3 regions of the Arthrobacter sp. AOP36-C1-22 genome follow, and region 1 is predicted to be linked to each of the others. Evidence: riboswitches for the same ligand, from Rfam matches in the RefSeq annotation. Region 1 holds a riboswitch; each other region holds the start of a gene.
The links. Region 1 has a riboswitch for thiamine pyrophosphate ahead of thiE (thiamine phosphate synthase). Riboswitches for the same ligand answer to the same signal wherever they lie in the genome.
Positions count from the first base shown of each region.

Region 2: linked by a shared signal. The riboswitch ahead of ACT3S6_RS02085 (3-oxoacyl-ACP reductase) and the one ahead of thiE (thiamine phosphate synthase) in region 1 are both predicted to bind thiamine pyrophosphate.
Region 3: linked by a shared signal. The riboswitch ahead of thiC (phosphomethylpyrimidine synthase ThiC) and the one ahead of thiE (thiamine phosphate synthase) in region 1 are both predicted to bind thiamine pyrophosphate.

Region 1 is NZ_JBQSWW010000023.1:31,355-38,622, reverse strand. It holds gene ACT3S6_RS12410 (glycerophosphodiester phosphodiesterase) at 1-79, shown strand, start outside; gene ACT3S6_RS12405 (phosphotransferase) at 76-1,074, opposite strand; gene ACT3S6_RS12400 (uracil-xanthine permease family protein) at 1,084-2,400, opposite strand; gene thiD (bifunctional hydroxymethylpyrimidine kinase/phosphomethylpyrimidine kinase) at 2,522-4,021, opposite strand; gene thiE (thiamine phosphate synthase) at 4,018-4,692, opposite strand; TPP riboswitch at 4,749-4,849, opposite strand; gene ACT3S6_RS12385 (aldehyde dehydrogenase family protein) at 4,929-6,368, shown strand; gene ACT3S6_RS12380 (glycine betaine ABC transporter substrate-binding protein) at 6,474-7,268, opposite strand, start outside.
Region 2 is NZ_JBQSWW010000002.1:91,442-98,709, forward strand. It holds gene ACT3S6_RS02060 (hypothetical protein) at 1-117, opposite strand, end outside; gene ACT3S6_RS02065 (hypothetical protein) at 318-635, opposite strand; gene ACT3S6_RS02070 (energy-coupling factor transporter transmembrane component T family protein) at 717-1,523, opposite strand; gene ACT3S6_RS02075 (ABC transporter ATP-binding protein) at 1,520-3,238, opposite strand; gene ACT3S6_RS02080 (ECF transporter S component) at 3,235-3,867, opposite strand; TPP riboswitch at 3,902-4,011, opposite strand; TPP riboswitch at 4,069-4,164, shown strand; gene ACT3S6_RS02085 (3-oxoacyl-ACP reductase) at 4,489-5,253, shown strand; gene ACT3S6_RS02090 (LLM class flavin-dependent oxidoreductase) at 5,256-6,578, shown strand; gene ACT3S6_RS02095 (Lrp/AsnC family transcriptional regulator) at 6,601-7,074, opposite strand; gene ACT3S6_RS02100 (thiamine pyrophosphate-dependent enzyme) at 7,231-7,268, shown strand, end outside.
Region 3 is NZ_JBQSWW010000007.1:41,196-48,463, forward strand. It holds gene ACT3S6_RS05835 (phosphomannomutase/phosphoglucomutase) at 1-323, shown strand, start outside; gene ACT3S6_RS05840 (hypothetical protein) at 320-802, shown strand; gene ACT3S6_RS05845 (RrF2 family transcriptional regulator) at 828-1,268, shown strand; gene ACT3S6_RS05850 (globin domain-containing protein) at 1,357-2,538, shown strand; TPP riboswitch at 2,626-2,733, shown strand; gene thiC (phosphomethylpyrimidine synthase ThiC) at 2,730-4,529, shown strand; gene ACT3S6_RS05860 (alpha/beta fold hydrolase) at 4,748-5,623, opposite strand; gene ACT3S6_RS05865 (PadR family transcriptional regulator) at 5,620-6,147, opposite strand; gene ACT3S6_RS05870 (phosphoenolpyruvate carboxykinase (GTP)) at 6,316-7,268, opposite strand, start outside.

The sequences.
Region 1 (7,268 bases):
GGCCGCGGCCCTGGAGGCCCGCGGGTTCTGGCCCCAGCGTGAAGCCGCAGATAAGAAACCTGCGGATCCAGGCTCCTAGAGGGTCAGGGGGGTGACCAGCTCGGCCAAGGGCCGTAGGGCCTGGACCGCATAGTGTTCCATATCGGCCTCGCTGGCTCCGGCGAGCATCGCCAGCCACGTCCCGTGGGACTGCAGCTTCCCCAGCCGCAAGGCGGGTTCGACGAGCCGCTCGAGCTCGGCCGGGGTGCCGTATTCCTCCCACTCCTGCAGGTAGGCGGCCACCGCCCGGCGGATCCGTGGATCGGAGGGCGTGGTCTTCAGCTCCTTGGACATCGTGGCCAGGGGAACCGCCAACGTGGAAAACGGGTGGGCCCAGTACGCGTCCCCGAGGTCGATGAAACGCAACGGTTCCTCGCTGGAGGCCGGCAGGAAGACGTTGTTGCGATGCAGGTCGTTGTGGTCCAGCGACAAGGGCACCGCGGCGTCGGCCAGGAAACCGCACATATCACGCACCGGGCCGAGCTGGTCGTCCAGTTCCTCGGCATCGCGGGCCGGAAGATGCAAGGGGTGCCCGGTGGGCAGGGAGGCGTGGAACATGACCTGGTCATCGATGTATCCGGGCATATGCCGGGGATCGAATTGGGTCAGACCCGCATCGAAGAGCGTGTCACCGTGGGGGAGGAGGGTCTTCTGCAGGCGGGCGACATTGCGCAGGATCCGCTCCCAGAGCTGGTGGTCGGTGCTGGGGATCCTGGCCATCGTCTCCCCGTAGTCGGGGGAGATCATCCAGCCGCGCATCGGCTCCACGGCCAGCGGCATGACCAGCTGATCGGGGGCCAGCCCCGCGGCCGCCCGGGTGACGGCGACTTCGGCCTGTTGGCCGGGGTTGATGGCCTTGACGTACAAGGTGCCGTGATCGGTGGGGACGAGGACCTGGGTGGACCATAAGTGGATCGGCCCGCGTTCGAGCGGGCCGGTGCGGCGCAGGTCGTAGGCGTCGAGCACCATCGAGACCCAGCCTTCGATCTCCTCGAGCCAGTCCTCGGTACCCCAATAGTCATTCCAGTGCGCCACGGGCCGATCCTAGCCGAGTTTGCTCGGTGTCGCGCCGGTGTACTCCGGGGCGTCGGTGGGCTCGGTGCCACGGACCCGGGCGATGGTGCGCATCCCGTGGTAGATCACCACGGTGGCCACCGTGCCCAGGGCGATGCCGCCGAACTGCATGGTCCCCACGGTGATGGTCGGGTCGGCGATGGCGATGATCAGTCCGGTCCCGGCGGTCATGAGGTTGATCGGGTTGGAGAAGTTGACCTGGTTCTGCACCCAGAGCCGGGCACCGATGATGCCGATCATCCCGTAGAGGACGATTCCCGCCCCGCCACTGACCCCGGCGGGGATCGAGGAGATGGCGGCACCGAACTTCGGCAGGAACGCCAGCAGCATGGCGGTCGCCGCGGCCACCCAGTAGGCGGCCGTGGAGTAGACGCGGGAGGAGGCCATGACCCCGATGTTCTCCGCATAGGTCGTCGTGCCCGAACCGCCACCGAAGCCGGCGACGATGCTGGCGATGCCGTCGCCCATCAGGGCCCGGCCGTTGACGTCGTCCAGGTCCCTGCGGGTCATCAGCGCCACGGTCTTGACATGGCCGATGTTCTCGGCGACAAGGACGAAGACGACCGGGAGGAACAGGGCCAGGGTGTCCAGGTGGAATTCGGGGAACGCGAAGGGCGGCAGGCCCAGCCACCCGGCCTCGTTGACGGCGGTGAAGTCGATCTGATGCTGGGCCAGGGCGATCAGGTAGCCGACGATGATCCCCACCAGGATCGACAAGCGCCCCAGCAGGCCACGGAAGAGGACCGCGGTGAAGACGATGGCGGCGACGGTGGAGAATGTGGTCAGCGGGACCGACTCGATGGCCTCGGTGGTCGATCCGGCCAGATTCAGTCCGATGAGCGCGACGATCGTGCCCATGACCACCGGAGGCATCAGGGCGTGGATCCACCCGGTGCCCGATTTCTGCACCACCAGCCCGATGATGAACAGGGCCGCACCGGAGAAGACGACGCCGCCCAGGGCCCCGGCGAAACCATGTCCCGACATGGCGGCGGTCACCGGGGCGATGAACGCGAAGGAGGAGCCCAGGTAGCTGGGTACCCGGCCGGCGGTGATGAGCAGGAACAGCATGGTCCCGACCCCGGAGAAGAACAAGGTGGAGGTGACCGGGAAGCCGGTCAGCGCCGGTACCAGCACGGTGGATCCGAACATGGCCATCACGTGTTGGACGCCGATGCCGGTGGTCTGGAACCAGTTCAGCCGTTCATCGGGGGCCACCACGGTGCCGGGTCGAATCGTTGTGCCGTCGCCGTGGACCGTCCAGCCGAAGCCGGGGAAATTGCTCATGGGTGTCCTCCATCGGGGCCCTGCGGGTTGGTGGGGCCTCACCGGTGCGGGGCCCCACGGAATCCTACCGCCCCCGACCCCGGGGCGGCGGGGTCGGGCCCCCTGCCGGGGTGCGCCGGCATCAGCCGATGGCCGCCACCGGCATGGGGAGGGAGGCCGATCGCGGGGCGGCGTCTTCGGGGGTCTGGGCGAAGAAGGACAATTCCTGCCGGCTCGATTCGTCGAAGGCGCGACGCATCCCGGCCAGGGTGGTGGAACCCGCCCGCAAGGCCACCTTCTGGACCAGCGCGATGGCCTCGCTGGTGGCTTCGTCGAACTCGGGGGAGGAGTAGGCGGCGAGCCAGTCGGCATAGGGGTGGCCCGGGTGGGCCGCGGCGGCCAGCCGCTGGCCGATGTCCTGGTAGAGCCAATAACAGGGCAGGATGGCCGCCACGAGCTTGGGATAGGAATCGCCGGAGGCCACCAGGTGGTTCAGGTAGGCCGAGGTGGTGGGGCTGGGTTCCGGATCGGGGGCATCTCCGAGCCGGTGCAGATGTAGATTCGCCTCCTCCTCGAGGGCGCCGACGGCCCCGGAAGCCCAGAACTGCTGCTCTTCGCGGTTCGGCGCCAACTCGGCGGCACGGGAGAGGACCCGGGAGTAGGTCCGCAGGTACAAGGAATCCTGGGCCAGATAGAAGTGGAAGTCCTCCGAGGGCAGGGTCCCGTCCCGCAGCGCACGGATGAACGGCAGATCGTCGATCCCCGAACGCAGCGGTGCCAGATCGTTCCACCAGGTGCCCAGCAAGGCCCCCGTCGTCGGGATCGCCGCACCGTCCCAGAGCGCCCCGAAATGATTCACCGGACCATGTCCTTCGCCGACCTCGAGTTCATCGGCACGGTGCAGGGCGCCTTCAAGCCACCCGCGGGCCAGCCGCAGGGCATCCCCCCAGTCCCCGCAGCGGGCCCACAGGGTAGCCAGCGCCGCGGAGAGCGAGCACCCGGTCCCATGGGTGTTCGGGGTGTCGATGCGGTCACCCTCCACGGCAGCCATGACGCCGTCGGGGCCCACGAGGGCATCCGGGCACCGGCTGCCGGTGAGGTGGCCGCCCTTGGCCAGGACCAGGACAGAATACCGCCTCGCGAGCCGGGCTGCCTGGTCCAGGACGTCGTCCCACCGGGTGCAGACCGGCTCCTCGAGCAGTGCCGCCAATTCCGCGGTGTTCGGGGTCAGGACATCGGCCCACGGGAGCAGCCGACGCAGGGCCTCCTCGGCGTCGTGCTCCAATAAGCGGTCCCCGGACGTGGAGATCAGCACCGGGTCCACCACGACGGTGGTGCCCGGGCGGGTACCCAGCCAGGCGGTGGTGGCTTCGATGACCTCGGCGGAGGCCAGCATGCCGATCTTCACCGCATCGATCCGGATATCGGCGGCGACCGTCTCAAGTTGCCGGGTGAGGAATTCCGCCGGAGGGGTATGGACCCCGGTGACCCCCCGGGTGTTCTGGGCGGTCAGTGCGGTGATCGCCGCCATCCCGTAGCCACCGCAGGCGGCAATCGATTTCAGGTCGGCCTGGATCCCGGCCCCGCCGGAGGGGTCGGCCCCGGCGATGGACAGGATGTTGGGGGTGTTCGGGGCGCTCATGCGGTCTCCGTTCGTGCTGCCCGGGTCCATTGCTGAACCAGGGCGGCAGCAGAGTCCCGGGGTTCGGCGGCGGAGCAGATGGCCCGCACGACGGCCATGCCGATGGCCCCGGCGGTGTGCGCGTCCGCGGCGTCGCCGGAGCCCAGCCCGCCGATCGCCACGCAGGGCAGCGGGGCCCGGGAGATCAACGAGGCCAGGCCGGGGAACCCCAGCGGGGTCGGGTGGTCCTTCTTGGTGGGCGTGGCCCGGACGGCCCCGGTGCCCAGATAGTCGATGGTGCCTGCCGGCAGTTCCGCTACTGCCGCGAAGTGGTCCTCGGTGCTGGCGCTGAGCCCCAGCACGGCATCGGGTCCGATGAGGGACCGGACGAGTTCGGCGGGCAGGTCCTTCTGGCCGATATGGACCCCGTCCACGCGGATCCCTGCCGCACGGGCCGCCAGGTAGACGTCCACCCGGTCGTTGAGCAGCAGCAGGGCCCGGCCCGCGGTGTGTTCGGCGCAGGCGGCCGCCTCGGCCAGGAATTCGCGGGCGGACAGGTCCTTGCAGCGCAGCTGGATGGTCCCGACCCCCGCGGCGACGGCCTCGGCCACGATGGTGGCCAAGGGCCGTCCGGCCGTGCTGGTGGAGTTGGCGACGAGGTAGATCCCGCTTCCGGGAACCGGCGCGCTCATGCGAGCACCGCCTCAACAAAGCAGTCGGTGGGTGAATGGGCCAAGGTGGGCGCATGTTGGTGCATGGGCGACATCCCTCCGCTAGTACGAACTAGATCAGGTTCTTGCCGGGTGTGCTCTCAGTCCGCGCCGGTGGCGGACACCCCGTGTCAGTGATCGTGAGCCTACAGTCCCCCACTGGGGGCGGCAAACCCACCGGCTGCCCCGCCGGCGGTGTCCACGTTAGTGTCGTACCCATGGCCATGAACCGACGTTCCCGTCCCCCAGCAGTTTCCGCGCCCGTCGTGCCGGCGGGCCCCGACGCCGAACTCCCGGCCACCGCGGCCCGCCGGCTGCGTGATGCCGCCGACTCCCGGCTGGCCCACCCCCGCAGGTTCCGCAGCGCCCAGCTCAAGGCACTCGAACGGCTGATCCAGGATCAAGAACAGACCCTATGTGACGCGTTGATGACGGATCTGGGTAAACCGGCGGCCGAATCCCGGCTGACCGAACTGGATCGGGTGAAGGCCGAAATCGATCATGCCCTGTTGCACCTGGGCGACTGGATGGCGGATGAGGCGGTGAAGGTCCCGCTGTCGCTGCAACCGGCGTCGGCCCGCGTCCAGGCGCGTCCGTTGGGCATGGTCCTGGTGATCGCCCCCTGGAACTATCCGGTCCTGTTGCTGCTCGGCCCGCTGGTCGGTGCCCTGGCGGCAGGGAACACGGTGATCCTCAAACCCTCCGAACTGGCTCCGGCCACCTCGGCGGTCATGGCCGCCCTCATCCCGCAGTACCTGGATCGGCGCGCTGTCGCGGTCCTGGAGGGGGCCGCGGAGACGACGAGCGAACTTCTGGAGATGGACTTCGACCACATCTTCTACACCGGAGGCGAACGGGTCGGGAAGATCGTGGCCCGGGCCGCGGCGGAAACGCTGACCCCGGTGACCCTGGAACTGGGCGGGAAGAGTCCGGCGGTGGTCGCCGACGGGAACTTCCCCGCCATCGCCCGGCGGTTGGCCCACGGGAAGTTCATGAATGCCGGACAGACCTGTGTCGCCCCGGACTACGTCCTGGCGGTCGGGGCCACGGCGGCGGCCGAACTGGAAAAGCAGCTGCCCAAGGCCATCGGCGCGTTCTATGGGAAGGACCCCTCGGGCAGCAAGGACTATGGACGGATCATCAACGCCTCGCACTTCGAACGTCTGGAATCCTATCTGGGGCAGGGACGGGTGGTGGCCGGGGGGACCAGCGACGCGGAGGCGAGGTACATCGCCCCCACGGTCCTGGCTGACGTCGACCCGGCGGCCCCGGTGATGACGGAGGAGATTTTCGGTCCGATCCTGCCGATCATCCAGGTCGACCGCTTCGATGATGCGGTGCGGTTCATCAACTCCCGCCCCTCACCGCTGGCCGCCTACCTGTTCAGCGAACGCCCGCGCCTGCACACCTCCTTCGAGGACCAGGTGCGGGCCGGGGCGATCGCCCATAATGTGTGCAGCATGCACCTGGCGGTCCCCGCGCTGCCCTTCGGCGGGGTGGGGGCCTCGGGGACGGGGAACTACCACGGCAAATTCGGGTTCGATACCTTCAGCCAGCAACGTCCGGTGCTGTCCAAGACCGCGATGCTCGATACGTTGCGGGCCGTCTACCCGCCCTTCGGCTGGGCCAAGCGGAAGATCATGCGTTCGATCGGCTGATCCGCCCGGCCGAGTGCCCCGACAGACGAAGGGCCCGGACCGCATTCAATGCGGTCCGGGCCCTTCGCTACGGTCGGTGCCATGGCACCTGCCGATGGATCGTGGCTACTTCTCGGTCAGCGAATCCACGTAGTCCTGGTTCTCGGAGATCCACTTGTCGACGATCGGTCCGTAGTCATCGGTGTCCGTGTCGTTGAACATGGCGTTCTCCAGGGAGAACAGGTGGTCATCGTCGATCGTGAAGTCGTTCAACCACTCGGTCAGTCCCGGGTAGGTGTCGGCGAAGTCGGCGTTGCCGTAGGAGGTGATGGTTTCCGCGTCGCCCATGGCACCCTTGGGATCCTTCAGATCCTTGATCGGGAACTCGTCGTAGGCCCAGTGCGGGCGCCACAGGGTGACGACGATGTCCTCATCGGCGTCCGTGGCCTTCTTCAGCTGGGCCAGCATGGCCGGGGTGGAGGAGGTCTTGAAGTCCATCTTCTCCAGGCCGTAGTCCGGGATGGCCGCCTTTTCGGTGGTGTCGGTCAGCCCGGCGCCCGGGTCGATGCCATAGATCGTGTTGCCGAACTTGTCGGCATTGGCCGCCAGGTCCTCGAGCGAATCGATCGGGGCGTCTTCGTTGACCGCGATGGTCAGCTTGGCATCGTCGTACCAGGTGCCCAGCTTGGTCATGTCGTCGCCGTACTTCTTCAAGTACTTCTTGTGCGTCAGCGGCATCCAGACGTCCATGGTCAGGTCCAGGTCACCGGAGGCGACACCGGCGAAGACCGGGCCGGCATCGGCGTCGGTGAGTTCGACGTCGTAGCCCTTCTTGTCCAGGATCTGCTTCCAGAGGTTGGACACGGCCACGCCTTCGTCCCAGCCGGCCATGACGCCGATGTTCAGCGCGGCCTGGTCGCC
Region 2 (7,268 bases), on a different contig from region 1:
GGGTTCGGTCGTGATGGTGATCGACGGGCCGTCGGCCATCATCACGGTCGCGGTGGACCGGGGTGTCAGCGAGGCGCAACCTGCCATCGCCCTGACGCCGCCCGCTGCCGGGGACATGGGTGCGAGTTCATGTTGGTCTCCGTGGAGACACCGGCCGCGGCGACGCCTGCCCTGCCCCCACGCTAGGGCCCGGCCGGGCGCGGAACCAGCGAGGGGCCCTCTTGCCTTTCGTGGCCGAAACACGTGTTTTCCCCGCACGGATACTCGGATCCCGGCGGCGGGCCGATTAAAAACTCCCCGTCGCAGGGTTGGGTCGTTCAGCCGCCGAACCCGGGCTCGAACTTCCATCCTTCGGCGAAGAAGTGTCGTTCACCCAGGGGATGGTCCGGATGCTTCTCCAGCCATTGCTCCTGCGCGGCGAGCAATTCGGCGGTCGCCTCCCAGGTTTCCCCGGTCGATGGCGGATGCACTCCGGCATCGCGGGCAATGGAACGCAGTTCCTGATCCGTGTACTCGGCCAGCTCCTCGGGCCCGAGGTGCCGATCCCAGAGGAACCGGGCGAGCTTCTTGGCCTTGGTCGCCCGGTTGTTCATCGCCCGCGCCGTGCTGCCGAAGGCATTGGGGTCCTGGCTCATGCCTCTATTCCTCTCACCGTGGACAAGGCCAGCAGCCTACCAAGCGGGGATGGGCGTGTGGGCCATGATCCGAGCCCGGGCTCACCCCCAGAGTGCCGAGTAGCCCCTGATCCAGCCACCGGTGACGCCGAGACCCAACACCACCACCAAAACGGTGAGCACACCGAAAGCCATGATCCAGTCGGCTCGTTCGACCCGGATGGGCTTCCAGACGGTTCTCGGAGCCAACCCCAGGCCGCGGGACTCCATGGATTGGGCCATGCGCTCCCCCCGGCGCAGCGAGACCACCAGCAGGGAGAAGGCAGCGTGGCCGAACTCCCGGATCCCGGGCCGGCGCACCCCCGGGGCCGGTGCGGGGGCCCGCACCGACTGGGCTTGCCGGATGGTCTGCCAGGTGCCGGGCATGTCCTGGAGCATCTGGTACCCGGCCAGGATCGCATGACAGAGCCGTGGGCCCAGCCGGGCCTGCTGATGCAGGCTGTCGGTCAGGGCCACGGCGTCGGTGGAGAAGACGAAACCGATCGACAGCACCCCCAGGACGAAGGTGCGCAACGCCAGGGAGGCACCCAGGGTCACCCCTTCGACGCTGGCCTGCAGGCCCAGGACCGTGAACAGTTCCTCCCCCGGCCGGGTGATGGCGTTGATCATGAGCATCCCGAGGGCGAACCCCAGGAACGGGATATGGGCCAGCAGCAGCATCCGGGGTGAGGGCCGGCCCCAGATCAGCACGGCGGCCAGCGCCAACGGATACAGCAGGGCGGGGGTCAGCGGATCGAAGACGAACAGCAGTGCGAAGGAGACCACGAACAACACGGCGAGCTTCATCGTGGGGTTGCGCCGCCCCAACGGCGTGGCCGTGTTCACCCAGGGCAGGGGGCCCGCGCTCACGACTGCACCTGCATCCCGGGCACCGGGGAGACTTCCCGATCCAGCCCGTCCAGGATGGCCCTGATCGCCTCAGGGCGGTCCTCGACCTCCACCAGCCAGTCCAGCAACGGGGGCAGCACGATCCCGGCCCGGGACAGCACCCCCCGGTCGCCCAGCACCTCGAAGATCGGCCCCTCGGCGATGATTGTGCCCCCGGCGATGACGATCCCCCGATGGGCCAGGGTGGCGACGCTGCGCAGATCATGGCTGGAAAACAGGATCGACTGCCCCTCGGCCGCGGCGTCCCGGAAGGCTGCCATCATCGAGATCGTGGCCTTTCGGTCCAACCCGAAGCCCGGTTCGTCGGCCAGCAGGGTGGCGCGCGAATGGGCGAGCATGGCCGCGACGCTGAGCCGGCGCTTTTCCCCGCCCGAGAGCCGGAAGGGGTTGGCCTCCGCCAGATGGGTCAGCCGGTGTTCGGCCAGCAGGGCCTCGATCCGCTCGTCGGCGGGACGACCATTGATGACCGCGGGCAGGCCATGGCCGATCTCCTCGCGGACCGTGGAGGCCACGAACTGGTGTTCGGGGTTCTGGAACACCATCCCGGGGCGGTCCCCCGTCACCGTGCCGGACAGCGGTGCCAGCAGCCCGGCCAGGGACAGCAGCAGGCTGCTCTTGCCCGTCCCGTTGGCGCCCAGCAGGGCCGTGATCTCCCCGGAATGCAGTTCCAGGTCGATGCCTTCCAGCTGGGCGGTGATGGTTTCCGGGTCGCGCCGGCGTTTCCTGGCCGATGCCGGGGCCCGGGTGACCGAGAGCCCCTGCGCGGATAGGACGACCCCGCCGCGGGCCGGTGCCGGAACCGTGGGCCGGTCCTGCGCCCACCCGAGCAGTCGGTCCCGGATGATCGGGCAGGCCAGCCCTCCCCCGGTGCCGAAGGCCGCCTGCAGTTCGGTGTCCAGCGGTGTCCAGCACCCCGCAGCCACCAACCGTCTGGACCACTGCTCCAGCACGGTCGGCGTGGGGCCGTCCGCCAGCAGGGTTCCTGCGGCATCGAGCACGATGGCCCGGGCAGGGAGCCCCGCGACGCCGTCGGTTCCCGCGTACTCGTCGATGCGGTGTTCCACCAGCACGACGGCGGGGCCGCGCGTTTCCACGGCCCGGTCGATGGCCCGGCGCACCGAGGAGATGCCCTCGGCGTCGAGCATCGAGGTGGGTTCGTCGAGCAACAGCACCGGGGGCTCCGCGACCAGGCTGGCCGCCAGGGCCACCCGTTGGCCTTCACCGCCGGAGAGCTGCCGGGTGGATCTGCCTCGCAGCCCGGTTCCGTTGATGTGTTCCAGCGCCGCGTCGATCAGGGCGTCGATCCGGGGTGGGGCCACCGCATGGTTTTCCAGCGGAAGGGCGATCTCCCGGTCCACATCGGGCATGCACATCGCCGATTCGGGGTCCTGGGCCAGGACGCCCACGGTCCGGGAGAGCTCGGCAACACTGCTGTGGGCGGTGTCCTGGCCGGCCACGAGGACCCGGCCGGTGGTGCGGGCCGCCACCGAATGCGGGATGACCCCGGTCATCAGCGCCAGCAACGTGGATTTCCCGGCCCCCGAGGGGCCCAGGATGATGACCTGCTCCCCGGCGTCCAGGCCCAGCGACACCTCCTGCAGCACCGGTGCCGCCCGCCGGGGGTAGTGCACCGTGGCCTCCTGAAGCGCGATCACCGCCGCGCCCACCGGTTTCATGCTCCCCCGGTGGTGGGCAGATCGCGTCCGATGGCGTAGTTGTCCACCACGCCGGTCTTCGCCAGGGCGTTGACCGTCCGGCGGGCCAGCAGCCCGCCGAGGATGAGACCGGACAGCAGTTGGACGACGAGCCGGATGACGAAGAAGTCCTGCCCGTACCATCCGAAGCGGAAGGCCGAGACGGCGAAGGCCAGCCCGGCCCCGAGCAGCCCCGAGCAGGCGTACACGCCCCAGCTGAAGGACCGGTAGCGGCGCAGGGCGAAGGGCAGTTCGCTGCCCAGACCCTGAATGGCGGCCACGAGGAAGAGCATCGGCCCCGCCGTTGAACCGAGGAAAACGACTTCCACCCCGCCGGCGATGACCTCGGCCAGGATCCCGGCGCCGGGGCGTCTGATGATGGCGACGGCGATCGGGGCGACGATCAGCCACCCGCCGAAGAGTAGATGCGAGGAGAGGTCCCCGAACGGGCCCATCAGCAGGGTCAGCCCGGCCGATGCCTGGACCAGGGCCCAGTAGAGGAACCCGAAGACGACCCCCAGGACCACGATGAGCACCAGGTCCTTGAGGTCGAAGGAAAAGCGTCCCCGCGCCGGTACTGGCGTGGTGGATGGCGGCGTTGTCGAGTGCACTGTCGTGCCCCTTCCGTTGAGTGAACAGGGCACGGGATTCAGAGTTTTGCCTCCCTGCGCTGGCATGACCCAGATCAGGTTCGACGGTCGAAGCTTGATCAGCTTCCTCTCAGCCCGGCTCACCGGACTCCCGTGTTCAGCACAGACTGTACACGGGGACACGAAGTTGTCGAATCGCCACGTCACGTGTGTAGGCTGTGGTGCAGTGACACGGGGTGCCACGATTTCCTGGCTGAGAGAACACCCGTTGAACCTGATCTAGTTCGAACTAGCGAAGGGATGTTGCAGGTGTTTCTCCACCTAGACCCCCATTTTGGAAGGTCCTGCCGGACCGCTGCCCCACTGCCCGGTACCAGCTTGTCCAGGTTGCGTCCGCCCTGGCGTCCGGCGGCTTGTCGAGGACCCGCCCGGCCAGGCGTTTAGCGTCTGCCCACCAGCTGCACCGCAACCAAGAATCCTGCCCGAAGCCTGCTCTCCGCCGTCGGGCAGGACAGCACGTGAACGATGCTGCCCACAGTGCTTGCCGCGCCATTCCTTACTCTCCCCGGGCGACTCCGCCTCCGGGGCCCCCTCGCCATTTCCACCACCCCCTGCCCTCGGCAGCCATGAAAGTGAGACCAGATGAACCTCTCCGACCAGCTTGTCCTCGTCACCGGAGGCGCCCGCGGTTTGGGCCGTCACATCGTGACGGCCTTCGCCGGGCAAGGCGCCCGCGTCATCATCAACTACCGCCAATCCGCCCAGGCCGCTCAGGAGCTCGCCTCCACCCTGGGGCCCGACCGCGCCCTGGCCGTCCAGGCGGATGTCACCGATCCGGCACAGGTCGCCACCATGCTCGAGACCGCCCAGGCCCATTTCGGTTCCCCCGTGACCACCGTGGTGAACAACGCGTTGGCCGATTTCTCCTTCAACGGCGAGGCCCGCTCCTCGGCCGCAGACATTGGGTGGGAGGAGTTCACCACCCAGTTCTCCGGCAGTGTCCGCGGCGCCCTGAACACCTCCCAGGCCGCCCTGCCGGGGATGCGCGAACACGGCTTCGGGCGGATCATCAACATCGGCACCAACCTCTTCCAAAACCCGGTGGTCCCGTACCACGACTACACCGCCTCCAAGGCCGCCCTGTTGGCGCTGACCCGCACACTCGCCGCCGATCTGGGCCAACACGAGGTCTCGGTGAACATGGTCTCCGGCGGCCTGCTGCGGACCACCGATGCCAGCGCCGCCACCCCCGAGGAGGTCTTCGACTTCATCGCCTCCTCCACCCCGTTGCGCAAGGTGACCACCCCCGCCGAATTCGCCGACGCCATCCTGTTCTTCGCCTCCCCCTGGGCCCGTGCGGTCACCGGACAGAACCTGGTGGTCGACGGCGGACTGGTGATGAACTAATAATGAGCGCACACAGCAGCGACACAGCACCACGCCAACTACATTTCAACGCCTTCCTCAACGCCTGCGGGCACCACCAGGCCGCCTGGCGCCACCCGGGCTCAGCGGTCGAACAGCTGGGGGACATCGAGCATTACGAACGGCTGGCCCGGACCGCCGAGACCGGCCTGTTCGACGCGGTGTTCTTCGCCGATGGGCATTCGGCAGGGAATCCGTCAGTGGGTCCACGGTGGTTCTTCGAACCGTTGACGGCCCTGGCCGCCATGGCACGGAACACCAGCCGCATCGGGCTGATCTCCACCGTCTCCACCACCTTCTACACCCCGTACCACGCGGCACGGATGCTCGCGTCGCTGGACCACATCAGCGCCGGGCGCATCGGGTGGAACGTGGTGACCTCGATGTTCGACGCCGAGGCACGCAACCACTCAATGGATGCCATGCCGGCCAGCCCCGAGCGTTATGCCCGGGCGGCCGAGTTCATCGACGTCGCGCTGGGACTATGGGATTCCTGGGCCGACGACGCCGTGTTGGCCGACAGGGAAGGGCTTTTCGCCGATCCCGAGAAAGTCAGACCCATCAACCACGACGGCGAGCATTTCAGCGTCGACGGGCCGCTGAACGTGCCCCGGGGCCCGCAGGGCCGGCCGGTCCTGTTCCAGGCGGGGGCCTCCGAGTCCGGCCGCCAGCTGGCGGCACGCCATGCCGAGGGCATCTATGCGGTGGCCTACGATCTGGCCAGTGGACAGGACTACTACGCGGACCTGAAGCGGCGCATTGCCGCCGAAGGCAGGGACCCGTCCAAGGTCGCGATCATGCCCGGCCTGGTCACCTTCCTGGGGTCCACCGAGGCCGAGGCGCTGGCCGGGCAGGCCGAGGTGGACGCCCTGCTGCCCACCGAACAGTCGCTGGCCCAGCTGGGGATGTTCATCGGGCAGGATTGCCGCGACTGGGACCTCGACGCACCGGTTCCGACCCTGCCACCGGCGAGTGAATTCACCGGCCCGCAGGGCAGGTACGCCACGATCCTGCGCATCGTGGAGGCCGAACGTCCCACGGTGCGGCAACTGCTGGGCCGGTTGGCCGCAGGAGGCGGCCATTGCACGATGGTGGGGACCCCGGAGCAGGTGGCCGACTCCATCGAACGTTGGTTCGTTTCGGGGGCCGCCGATGGCTTCAACCTGATGCCGCCGATGCTGCCTGACTCCCTGGAGGAGTTCGTGGACCGGGTGGTGCCGGTGTTGCAACGTCGGGGGCTCTACCGCACCGAATACTCGACCGACACCCTGCGCGGGCATCTGGGGCTGGAGCGGCCGGTGGCCTAAGCCGCCACCGGCCCCTCAGGGCTCAGCCCCGTTGGGCGGCGGCGCGGGCCAACGGCAGCATGCGTAGGGCGATGGGCGAGTTCAGCACCACCAGCGAGGAACTGCGCAGCACGGTCCGGGTGGCAATGATCGCGTCCAGGACCCGTTGCAGGTCGTCGTTGGACGTGGCCACGATGGTGGCCATCAGGTCGGACTCGCCCGAGACGGTCTGGAGTTCGAGCACCTCGGGGACCTCGGACAGGGCGGCGGCCACACCGTCGTGACCGGCATCCTGGTGGATCACCAGGGAACAGTAGGCGCGCACCGGGTATCCGAGCCCCTCGGCCGAAAGGTGCGGTCCCCAGCCGGTGACCACCTCTTCACGGGTGAGCTTATCCAGCCGCGACTGCACCGTGGCCCGGGCGACCCCCAGGGTCCGGGAGGCCTCCAGGACCGACATCCGTGGGTCCGAGGAGAACTCCTCCAGGATCCTGGCGTCCAATTCGTCGATCTTCACTAACCCCTCCTAGCTATACAATGTGCACAGTTGATCATTCTTAACTATAGACACTCTGCGCAGATTGTTGGTCCAACCATCGGCGTATTGCGCATGAACTTCCGGGTCATTACGGTCGGAGCAAGTCCACCGAACCACACCCCCAGGGAGTCGAACATGACCGATGCACCCCGGCTCGAGCCGCACGCCGACGA
Region 3 (7,268 bases), on a different contig from region 1:
TGGCCGCCCTCGGCTCCCAGGACCGTGCCCTGGGAGATCTGGCCGCCGAATACGAACCGTATTTCTCCTCGGGCGAGATCAACTCCGAGGTCGAGGACAAGGACGCGGCCGTGGCCCGGGTGCTGGAGAGCTTTTCGACCCCGGAGACGGTGGTCGATAGGCTGGACGGCACCACGGTGAAGGCCACGGACGGATCCTTCTGGTTCAACCTCCGCCCCTCCAACACCGAACCCTTCCTCCGTTATAACGGGGAAGCCGTAGACACCCCGACCATGGAACGCGTCCGCGACGCGGTCCTCACCCTTGTCAGGAGCAATGCATGAGCGAAAACCCCACGGAAAACCGGCTGGCCGAACTCGGTGAGGCCGCCCACCAGGACCTGAACAAGGTGCTCGGCACCGCCTTGGGCGTCGCCCGCGAACAGCTTGAAACCAACGGGGTCTTCCTGCCCTTCGCCATCGGCCTGGAGCCCGACGGCGAGGCCGAAGGGGAACTGCGCCTGCTGGCGGTCCAACCCGATGAGGACGACGAGGATCCCGAAGCGGATATCGATGCCGAAGTCATGATGGATGACCTGGTCACCTTGCTGATCGGTCAGCGTGAGAACTTCGTGGCCGTGGCCCTGGTCTCCGATGTGACCCTGCTGCAGGAGGATGTCGACGCCGTCCATGCCCTAGCGGAGCACAGCCTCGGCGGGGCAGTGGCCATCATCCAGCCCTATGCCTCCCCCGCCGCCGAAGGCAGCGAGTGGACCTTCCAGGAGCCCACCCCCGAACCAGCTGATTTGAGGATCTGGGCCTGATCCGTGGGGACCGGGCGTCGACATCATGAAGATCAACGCCTTTTCCGATGTGTGCCTGCGCATCCTGATGCTGCTCGCCGCCCGGTCCGATCCCCTGCTGAGGACCCGGGAGATCGCCGAGGCGATCGACATCCCCTACAACCAGGTCTCCAAGGCCGTGCACAAGCTCGGCCAGTTGAAACACATCGACGTCAAACGCGGGCGCACCGGTGGCGTGCAGATCAACGAATCGGGGCTGTCCCTCGGCGCCGGCACGTTGCTGCGCAGCCTCGAGGGGCAGGGCGATCTCGCCCAGTGCACCACCGACGACGGCACGGCCGCCTGCCCATTGATCGCCGGTTGCCGGCTCCGCACAGCCCTGGCGCGCGCCCAGGAGGCCTTCTACCAGGAGCTGGACCACTGGTCGATCCGCGATCTGGCGTCCTCCCCGGCGCTGGTCCCCCTTCCTTTTCCCATCTCGCGATAGCCGATTTGCCCCAGTTTTCTACAAGGTGTAGAAATGTATCATAATACTTGCGGATCAGACGCAAGTAATTCGACCTCGAGGAGATTCGATGCTCTCAGAAACGTCCCGCCCCGTCGTCCAGGCGACACTTCCCGTGATTGGCGAACGGATCGGTGAGATCACCAAGAAGTTCTATGCCGGGATGTTTGCGGCACGTCCTGAACTCCTGGACGGCTTGTTCAGTCGCGCCAACCAGAAGAACGGAGCCCAGCAACAGGCCCTGGCCGGCAGCATTGCCGCCTTCGCCTCCCACCTGATCGAACACCCCGAATCGCTGCCCGAATCAGTGCTGTCCCGCATCGCCCATAAGCACACGTCGCTGGGCATCCAGCCCGACCAGTACCAGATCGTCTTCGACCACCTGTTCGCGGCCATCGCCGAGGATCTGGGCGAAGCAGCCACCGAAGAGGTCGTCGCCGCCTGGTCCGAGGTCTACTGGCTGATGGCCGACGCCCTGGTCAAGATCGAAAAGGGCCTCTACGCCGAACAGGCCAACGACCGGATCTACGCCCCATGGAAGGTCACCTCCACGGAGGCTTCCGGCCAGGATTGCATGACGTTCCGCTTCGAGCCGGCCGATGACACCGCCGTCACGGTGGCCAAGCCCGGCCAGTTCGTGAGCATCCGCGTGCCGCTGGCCGACGGGCTGCGCCAGTGCCGCCAGTACTCCCTCTCCGACAACGTCGAATCCACCACCGAGCGGGTGTTGACCACCAAGCTGGATGAAGGCGGGGAGGTCTCCCCCTTCATGCACCGCAATCTCGAGGTCGGCGACGTCGTGGAACTGTCCAACCCCTACGGTGACATCACCCTGGACATGGAGGGCGGGCCGATCATCATCGCCACCGCCGGCATCGGGTGCACCCCGAGCGCCTCGGCCCTGCAGTCGCTGGTCTCCACCGGGTCGGACCGCCAGGTGCTGGTGCTCCACGCCGAGGCCATGGAATCGAACTGGGCGCTGAAGGACCAGATGCTCGCCGCCGTGGAGCAGCTGCCCAACGTCGAGATGCGCCTGTGGCTCGAGGACACCACCGGCACCACCGCGGACCTGCAGGCCGTCGAGGGGTTCATGAACCTGACCGGCGTCGAGCTGCCCGAGGATGCCCGGATGTACCTCTGCGGTCCGCTGCCATTCATGCGTGCGGTGCGCAGCCAGGCCATCGCCGCCGGCGTGGCCCCGCGGAACATCCACTACGAGGTCTTCGGTCCCGACCTCTGGCTTGCCGCCTAGGCACGAGCCCGCTGCCCCGGAGGGGCGCCACACCGGAGCGGCCCGCGAACTGGATTAGCCAGATCGCGGGCCGCTCCGTTACGCTCGCAACGTCCACACGGGTGCCCCAGGAGGGGCTGAGATCGAGCTGCCACCGCTCGCGACCGTCGAACCTGTCCGGGTCATGCCGGCGTAGGAAGTTGAGGGCTCAAATGAGCGATTCCACAGTAAAACCCACCACCCCGTCCGCCACCGCGTGGGAACAGCACCCACAGCACCGGTTGCAGTGGATCGAGGATCCGGAACACGGCCTGCGGGTCCCGGTCACCGCGATCTGCCTGGCGGATTCCCCCGACGGCAGCGCCAACGAGCCCCATCTGGCGTATCGGACCGCCGGTCCGGGCTCCGAACCGACCGTCGGCCTCCCGCGTCCGCGCACCCGATGGATCACCGCCCGGGGTGACACCGCCGAATACGCCGGTCGCCAACGCACCCTGCACGACGACGGCCGGTCCGCCGTGCGTCGCGGGGCCGCCTCGGCAGAATGGAGCGGCACGACCCCGGTACCGAGGCGCTCGCACCAGGGGCGTACCGTCACGCAGATGCATTACGCCCGACAGGGCACCCTCACCGACGAGATGCGCTATGTGGCGCTGCGCGAGAACTGCGACGTCGAATTGGTCCGCCGCGAAGTCGCCGCCGGACGGGCGATCATCCCGGTGAACATCAACCATCCCGAATCCGAGCCGATGATCATCGGCAAGGCCTTCCTGGTCAAGATCAACGCCAACATCGGCAACTCGGCCATCACCTCCTCGATCGCCCAGGAGGTCGACAAGCTCACCTGGGCCACCCAATGGGGCGCCGATACGGTGATGGACCTGTCCACCGGCGATGACATCCACACCACCCGCGAATGGCTGATCCGCAATTCCCCGGTGCCCATCGGCACCGTGCCGATCTACCAGGCGCTGGAGAAGGTCGATGGGGATGCATCGAAACTGACCTGGGAGATCTTCCGCGACACCGTCATCGAGCAATGCGAACAGGGCGTGGACTACATGACCATTCATGCCGGGGTGCTGCTGCGCCATGTGCCCTTGAGCGCCGACCGGGTCACCGGCATCGTCTCCCGCGGTGGATCGATCATGGCCGGGTGGTGCCTGGCCCACCACCAGGAGAACTTCCTCTACACCCATTACGACGAGCTCTGCGCCATTTTCGCCCGCTACGACGTCGCCTTCTCCCTCGGTGACGGGCTGCGCCCCGGCTCCCTGGCCGATGCCAACGACGCCGCCCAGTTCGCTGAGCTCGATACCCTGGCCGAGTTGACCCGCAGGGCCTGGCAGTTCGACGTGCAGGTGATGGTGGAAGGACCCGGACATATCCCGCTGCATCTGGTCCGCGAGAACGTCGAGCGTCAGCAGGAGCTCTGCGACGGGGCGCCGTTCTACACCCTGGGTCCGCTGGTGACCGATACGGCCCCCGGCTACGACCACATCACCAGCGCCATCGGGGCCACCGAGATCGCCCGTTACGGCACGGCGATGCTCTGCTATGTGACCCCGAAGGAGCATCTGGGGCTGCCGGATAAGGACGACGTGAAGACCGGGGTGATCACCTATAAGATCGCCGCGCATGCCGCCGATGTGGCCAAGGGGCATCCCGGGGCGACGGCCCGCGACGATGCCCTGTCGGCCGCGCGCTTCGAGTTCCGCTGGAACGACCAGTTCGCCCTGGGTCTGGATCCGGCCACGGCCCAGCGGTTCCACGACCAGACGCTGCCTGCGGAGCCGGCCAAGACCGCGCACTTCTGTTCCATGTGCGGGCCGAAGTTCTGTTCGATGCGGATCTCCCAGGACATCCGCGAGGAGTTCGGGGGAACCGAACGCCAACGGGCACTGGCCGATGACATCGAAGCCGGTTTGCAGGCGAAGAGCCGTGAATTCGCGGATTCGGGGTCCAGCATCTACCTCCAGGCGACGATCCCCGTCGGCAACGGCACCGACTGATCCACCGGGTACGACGACGGCGTCCGCACGGGAGGCAACGGGCGCCTCCAACGTTCCGGGCAACTTCTGCAGCTGCTCCCCTGGCAGGAACGCAGGCGGTTGCCCGGAGCGGTCGTCGGTATATGGACTATGTCATGTAGCCGTCCACGGCCCGGAGGTGATACGGCGCGTCCGCACCTGACGCAGCGAAGCCTTGCGGAGACCGCGATCCAGACCAATCAGTCTCCAGCGGGATCCGGGTCTGCCTGGTGGAGCCCGGGAACCCGCCCGAGCCGGGGGTGGACCTCACCGCGTTCGATCCAGGCGCGGACCATCGCGTTGAAGAACAACGGATCCTCGACGCTCCATTGATGGTGCAGCCCCGGGGCCAGACGGAAGACCGTGTCCCGGCGAACCGCGGCCACATCGGCGAATCCCTTGCGCACCAGGGCCGGTTCACGGGCCCCGGCGACCATCATCAGGCGTTCGGTGTAGTCCCCCAGCCCGTCGGGCAGGCCGCCCGCCTGGACCTCGTCCAGCATCGCCTTCATGTTGTCCGGACGCAGGGTCAGCCCATGTTCGGAGTAGAGCCTGCGGGAGTTCGCGGGAATCCCGAAGGCCCCGGCCTGGACCTTCCAGAACCATTCGGCGTCCCCTAATCGCAGTTGCGCCGCCGTGGATAACCGCGTTCCCGCCCCCACCGGCCGGATCCCTGCCCCGGTGAACAGGGCACTGGCGAAGAGCTCGGGATGCCGGGCCAGTACACGCAGGCCCACGACGCCGCCCAGGGACTGGCCAACCAGGTGGACCCGGCCGTCCTCGATCTCTTCGGCGATGAAGGCCGCGACGTCATCCGCGGCGCTATCGAGCCCGCGCCAGTCCTCATCGGCCCGGCCGCCGAACCCGGGCAGATGCGGGGTGAAGATCCGATAGGCAGGGAAGGCCTTGACCTGGGGATCCCACATCCAGTTGGCCACGTTGCCGCCATGGAGAAAGACCAGCGTCTGGGCTGGTTTGCCGTCCGTGCGGGGACGCACCGGGGGGTGGATCTCCGGGTAGCCGGCCGGATCGGGGCGTTCCCCGACGGAGGGAGGCACCGTGGGCTTTTCGTTCATGGCAGATTCCCTTCGACGGAGTCGAGCCAGTTCAGTTCGGCACCGACGTGGGCGATGCCGTGGTCCAGCGTGGCGGCCATCAGGTAGCCGCGTCGGTCGGCCAGGGCGGCCTCGTCCAATTCCGCGCGCAGGGCCCGGTAGGACCGCTGCAGGTCCTCGTCCTCGGTGCGACGTGCCGCAAGCAGTTCCAGGACCTCGTGGCGCTCGAGCTCCCCGGAGAAGAAGATCCGGCCCAGGAAGGGCTCACGGGCGGGCTGCCGGTCCAGCGTTCCGGTCAGCCAGTCCTGCAAAGCCGCCCGCCCCGCCTCGGTGATGTGGTGCTCCTGGCGCGCCGGGTAGTTCTCCTGCGGAACGGTCCGGACCGTGGCCAGGCCCTGGTCCACCAGTTGGGCCAGGGTGCGGTAGATCTGTGCCTTATCGGCATTCCAGAAGTGGTTGATGCTCGAGTCGAAATGCTTCTTCAGGTCGTAGCCGGTCATCGGCGACAAGCTCAGGAGCCCGAGGATCAAACGTGCGAGGATCATGTGTCCATCATGCCAGCCTGCTAGGTGAACTATCGCCTATCGGCCCAGCGTGTGCCTCCGCGCCACCGGGCGGTCCCGCTGAGGGATATGGGGCGGGAACGTCCAGCGGGCCATCCTTGATGGTCCGCTGGACGTTCCCGCCCCTGATGCTCCTCGCGGTGGAACCGGCTAGGCGCCCAGGCGCTGCTTCAGCCCGTCCAGCTCATCCTGCAGGGACTGCGGCAGGGAGGGCCCGAATTTGGCGTACCACTCCTCGATATCCGCCAGTTCGCGCTTCCACTCCTCCGGGTCGACCGTCACGGCCACCTCGAGGTCCTCGGCGGTGAACGAGTCCAGGCCGCTGAGATCCATCGAGTCGCCGGTGGGCACCATGCCGATCGGCGTCTCCTGGGCGTCCGCAGTGCCTTCGATGCGCTCGACGATCCACTTCAGCACGCGGGAGTTGTCGCTGAACCCGGGCCAGGCGAATCCGCCCTCGGGGGTGCGGCGGAACCAGTTGACCAGGAAGATCCGCGGCAAACGCGCCGGATCGGCCTTGGATTCAATGGAGTCCCAGTGCTTGAGGTAGTCACCGGCGTCGTACCCGATGAAGGGCAGCATCGCCATCGGGTCCCGACGCACCCGGCCCACGGCACCGGCCGCGGCCGCCGTGGTCTCCGAGGAGAGCGTGGAGCCCATGAAGACGCCATTGGTCCACGAGCTGGCCTCGGTCACCAGGGGAATGGTGGTCTTGCGCCGTCCACCGAAGAGGATGGCGTGGATCTCCACGCCCTCGGGGTTGTAGAACTCCTTCGAGAGCATGTCGAGCTGGTCGATCGGGGTGCAGAACCGCGAGTTCGGGTGCGCCGCCTTCGTCCCGGAGCCCGGGGTCCAGTCGTTGCCGAGCCAATCGGTCAGGTGCTCGGGCACCTCGTCGGTCATCCCTTCCCACCAGACCCCGCCGTCATCGGTCAATGCGACGTTGGTGAAGATGGAGTTGCCCTTGGTGATCGCGCGCATGGCGTTGGGGTTGGTGCTCCACCCGGTCCCCGGTGCGACGCCGAACAGCCCGTATTCGGGATTGACCCCGCGCAATTCGCCTTCCTTGCCGATGCGCATCCAGTTGATGTCATCGCCCAGGG